2 regions of the Halomonas sp. NCCP-2165 genome follow, and region 1 is predicted to be linked to the other one. Evidence: predicted binding sites of a transcription regulator. Region 1 holds the regulator's gene; the other holds the start of a gene.
What was found. The regulator FNR, encoded in region 1, switches genes on or off when oxygen is low (the NO sensors DNR and NnrR bind a similar motif). The targets are predictions, from matches to a motif close to TTGATNTANATCAA.
Positions count from the first base shown of each region.

Region 2: a site for FNR is predicted at 853-866, ahead of paaF (2,3-dehydroadipyl-CoA hydratase PaaF). Genes of this name have one in related genera too.

Region 1 is NZ_BRCY01000021.1:60,043-62,239, reverse strand. Features, by position in the region: gene hemN (oxygen-independent coproporphyrinogen III oxidase) at 1-465, shown strand, start outside; gene fnr (fumarate/nitrate reduction transcriptional regulator Fnr) at 681-1,421, shown strand; gene ttcA (tRNA 2-thiocytidine(32) synthetase TtcA) at 1,529-2,197, opposite strand, start outside.
Region 2 is NZ_BRCY01000004.1:139,171-141,367, reverse strand. Features, by position in the region: gene paaN (phenylacetic acid degradation protein PaaN) at 1-554, opposite strand, end outside; gene paaF (2,3-dehydroadipyl-CoA hydratase PaaF) at 941-1,714, shown strand; gene paaG (2-(1,2-epoxy-1,2-dihydrophenyl)acetyl-CoA isomerase PaaG) at 1,745-2,197, shown strand, end outside.

The DNA.
Region 1 (2,197 bases):
CGGGGCAGCCTGCAGCGCAATTTCCAGGGCTACTCCAGCCACGCCGACAGCGACCTGGTGGGGCTCGGCGTCTCCGCCATCAGCCGCGTCGACGACGTCTATGCCCAGAACCCTACCGCCCTGGGCGACTACGAGGCGGCCCTGGACGCGGGTCACCTGGCCACCGTCAAGGGACTGCGACTGAGCTTCGATGATCGCCTGCGGCGTCACGCCATCGAGCGCGTGATGTGCGACATGGCCCTGGACTTGGGAGCCCTGGGCGAGGCCTTCGGAGTGGACGCCGAGGCCTACCTGAGCGATGCCCTGGCGCGCCTGGCCCCCGCCCTGGCCGACGGCCTGATCATCCGCCGCGGCCCGCGCCTGGAGGTAACGGCGGCGGGGCGATTGCTGATCCGCCACCTGGCCATGGCCTTCGATGCGCATCTCCCCGGTCAGGGAGGGGGCCGCTATTCCCGGGTGCTGTAAGGCGCCGGCATCATGCCAAAGTGCGATACAGGAAGTGACCAGATAACCGCCGAACGTCAGGCTCGTCTTGCCCGCCGCCCAGGGTGCTCCGATTGGAGGCGCCGACATCATGCCAAAGTGCGATACAGGAAGTGACCAGATAACCGATGAACCCGCTTTGCCCACCGTCCAAGGTTCTCCATAATGAGAGGCGTAGCCTCGCCACGGAGAGACCCATGCCGCATACCGCCCTGGAACGCCGCCGCGCCCGTCTGCAGCAGCCGCACTGTCAGACCTGCAGCCTGGCGTCGCTGTGCCTTCCCCTGGCGCTGCAGCTGGAGGACCTGGATCAGTTCGATGCGATTATTCGCCGCCGCGCGCCCCTCAAGAAGGGCGAGACGCTGTTCCGTCAGGGGGATGCCTTTACCAGCGTCTTCGCGGTCCGCTCCGGCAGCCTCAAGCAGGTCACCAGCGTCGGCGGCGAAGAGCAACTGACCAACTTCTACCTGCCCAGCGAGCTGGTGGGCCTGGACGGTATCGACGAATCCAGCTATCCGGGCAGCATGGTGGCCCTGGAGACCACCACGGTGTGCGAGATCCCCTTCGACCGCCTCAACAGCCTGGCCGAGGACCTGCCGGAATTGCGTCTTCAGCTCTACCGCAGCATGAGCAAGGAGATGCGCGACGATCGCCGCATGATCCGCCTGCTCTCCCGCAAGACCGCCGACGAGCGCCTGGCCAGCTTCCTCACCGGCCTCTCCGAGCGCTTCCGCCGCCGTGGCTATTCCGCCTACAGCTTCCGTCTCTCCATGTCCCGGGCCGATATCGGCAACCACCTGGGCCTGGCGGTGGAGACGGTGAGCCGCATCCTGGGGCGCTTCCAGAGCCAGGGCCTGGTGGCGGTTTCCGGGCGAGAGGTCAATATCCTCGACCTCGACACCCTGGCCCAGCTCGCCGAAGGGGAAGGCTGCCTCTAACTCACGGATGCGCGAGCGGGATAGCCCCCAAACGACATCGCCCCCATGGCAAGGCCATGGGGGCGATGTTTCTTCCAGCCTCGAACGCCGGATGCGGCCCGTGGGGGCTACAGCTCCTGAAAGAGGTCGATGCGGTCGGCCTGCATCCTGGCCTGCTTCGCCTCCAGGCCGGCGAAGTCGAAGAGTTCCCGGTCGGCCAGCTGGGAGGGCGCCACATTGGTGACCGCCTTGAACATGTTCTCCAGGCGTCCCGGGTGCTTGGCCTCCCATTCGGCGAGCATCTCCTTGACCACCTGGCGCTGCAGGTTGGGCTGGGAGCCGCAGAGGTTGCAGGGAATGATGGGAAACTCCATCAGCCGCGAGAACTCGGCGATATCCGCCTCCCGGCAGTAGGCCAGGGGGCGGATGACGATATTCTTGCCGTCGTCGGAGAGCAGCTTGGGGGGCATCGCCTTGAGGCTGCCGCCGAAGAACATATTGAGGAAGAGGGTCTCGAGGATATCCTCGCGGTGGTGACCCAGGGCGATCTTGGTGGCGCCGATCTCCTCGGCGAAACCGTAGAGGGAACCGCGCCGCAGCCGCGAGCAGAGCGCACAGGTGGTCTTACCCTCGGGGGTCTTCTCCTTGACCACCGAGTAGGTGTCCTTCTCGAGGATATGGTAGTCGACGCCCAACTGGTCCAGGTACGCCGGCAGCACATGCTCGGGGAAGCCGGGTTGCTTCTGATCCAGGTTGACGGCCACCAGGGAGAAGTTTACCGGGGCGTTGCGCTGCAG
Region 2 (2,197 bases), on a different contig from region 1:
TCGTGCTTGCCCTGGGGCTTGACCCACTGGGCGGTCTCCGGCACCTGGGCCATGGCCTGCCAGGCATAGGTGACGGCTTCCAGGCCCCGGTCCTGGGCGTGGGGGGCGCCGGCCTGGAAGGCCATCATCGGCGCCTGGCCGCTGGTGTGCATCACCGCCTGGCCGATCAGCGGGCTCTGGGCATTGAGGCGCGCCAGGATCTCCAGGCAGACGCCGACCCGCGCCCGGGCACCGGCATCGCGCCAGGCGGGCAGGGCCGCCTGCATGGCATCGATCAGGGCCGCGGTCTCGGGCTGATCATAGGTGATGCCCAGCTCGAAGCCGTAGGGGGAGACCTCGGCGCCGACCCGCTCGGAGGCGCCGGGGCTGACCAGGGAGAAGTGCTGCTTGCACAGCGCCTCGAAGGCGGCCGGGGCCCCCTTGACGGCGTCCTCGTCGTACTTCTTGAGGCTCTCGGGATAGGGGGTCCAGAACTCGCGGGAATGGATGGCCTGGACGGCGCCCTCGAGGGTGTCGCGGTGGCGCTCGAAGAACTGCTGGGCTTGCTGGGTCATGGGGGACTCCTGACTCAGGGAGGATATTTTGATACGCGATATACCCAAAGACTATCCATAGCGTAACGAAACATCAATCGCCACGGGACCAGGCGGTCCCTCACCGCTCCCCGCTCACGAATTACATACGCCTGTTTTTCCAGGCTTTTACCGACATGACGCCCTACGCAAGCGCCCCCTTCGACCATGGTATAAGGGCCGAAAACCCAGCGACGAGGGCGATATCAAGGTGCTGTTTTTTCAGGGATTTTACCCCATGACACCGGAAATACGATACACAGATCACAGGATCTTATCATTGATGCGTATCAAAAAATTCCTATACTCGTGGCTATCACCTCTCATTATGTATCGCTTTCACGGCACCCGAGCCGAATCGAGGAACCATGCCGAACCTGCTGCAACTCGAAGGCCCCCACCGCGGCGTCCTGCGTATCACCCTGCACCGCCCCGAGGCGCTCAACGCCCTGAACACCGCCCTGCTGGGCGAGCTGGCCGAGGTCCTGGCCGACGCCGACCAAGATGACGCCATTCGCGCCCTGGTGCTGACCGGCAGCCGTCGTGCCTTCGCCGCCGGCGCCGATATCAACGAGATGGCCGAGCGCGATCTGGTGGGCATGCTCGACGACCCCCGTCAGCGTCACTGGGCCGCCATCGCGCGTTTCTCCAAGCCCATCGTCGCCGCCATCAACGGCTTCACCCTGGGCGGCGGCTGCGAACTGGCCATGCATGCGGATATCCGTATCGCCGGCGAGGACGCCAAGTTCGGCCAGCCGGAGATCAACCTGGGCATCATGCCCGGTGCCGGCGGCACCCAGCGCCTGGTGCGGGCGGTGGGCCAGGCCCTGGCCACCCAGATGGTATTGACCGGCGAGCCGATCTCCGCCCGCCGCGCCCTGGAGGCGGGGCTGATCAGCGAGATCACCCAGCCGGAGCTGACCGTGGAGCGTGCCACCGCCATCGCCGAGCGCATCGCCGAGAAGGCGCCCCTGGCGGTACGCCTGGCCAAGGAGGCCCTGCACAAGGCCCTGGACACCGACCTGGCCACCGGCCTGCGCTTCGAGCGTCACGCCTTTACCGTGCTGGCCGGCACCGCCGATCGCCAGGAGGGTATCCAGGCCTTCCAGGAAAAACGCCGCGCCCAATTCACCGGACGCTAACGCCCCCTTTGACGACAGAAGGACAGCGCCATGACCGATCAGCCCTTGCACTACTGCGTGGAAGCCGGCATCGCCCGCATTACCCTCAACCGCCCCGACAGCCTCAATAGCTTCAACGGCGAGATGCACGCCGCCATGCGCGAGGCCCTCAAGGCGGTGCGTCAGGACAAGAGCGTGCGGGTGCTGCTGCTGACCGGCAACGGTCGCGGCTTCTGCGCCGGCCAGGACCTCTCCGACCGCAACGTGGCTCCCGGCGCCGAGGCGCCGGACCTGGGCGAGTCCCTGGAGAAGCGCTACAACCCCATGCTGCGCACCCTGCGCGACCTGCCCTTCCCCACCGTCTGCGCGGTGAACGGCGTGGCCGCGGGTGCCGGCGCCAATATCGCCCTGGCCTGCGACATCGTGCTGGCGGCGCGCTCCGCGAGCTTTATCCAGGCCTTCTGCAAGATCGGCCTGATTCCCGACTCCGGCGGCACCTGGAGC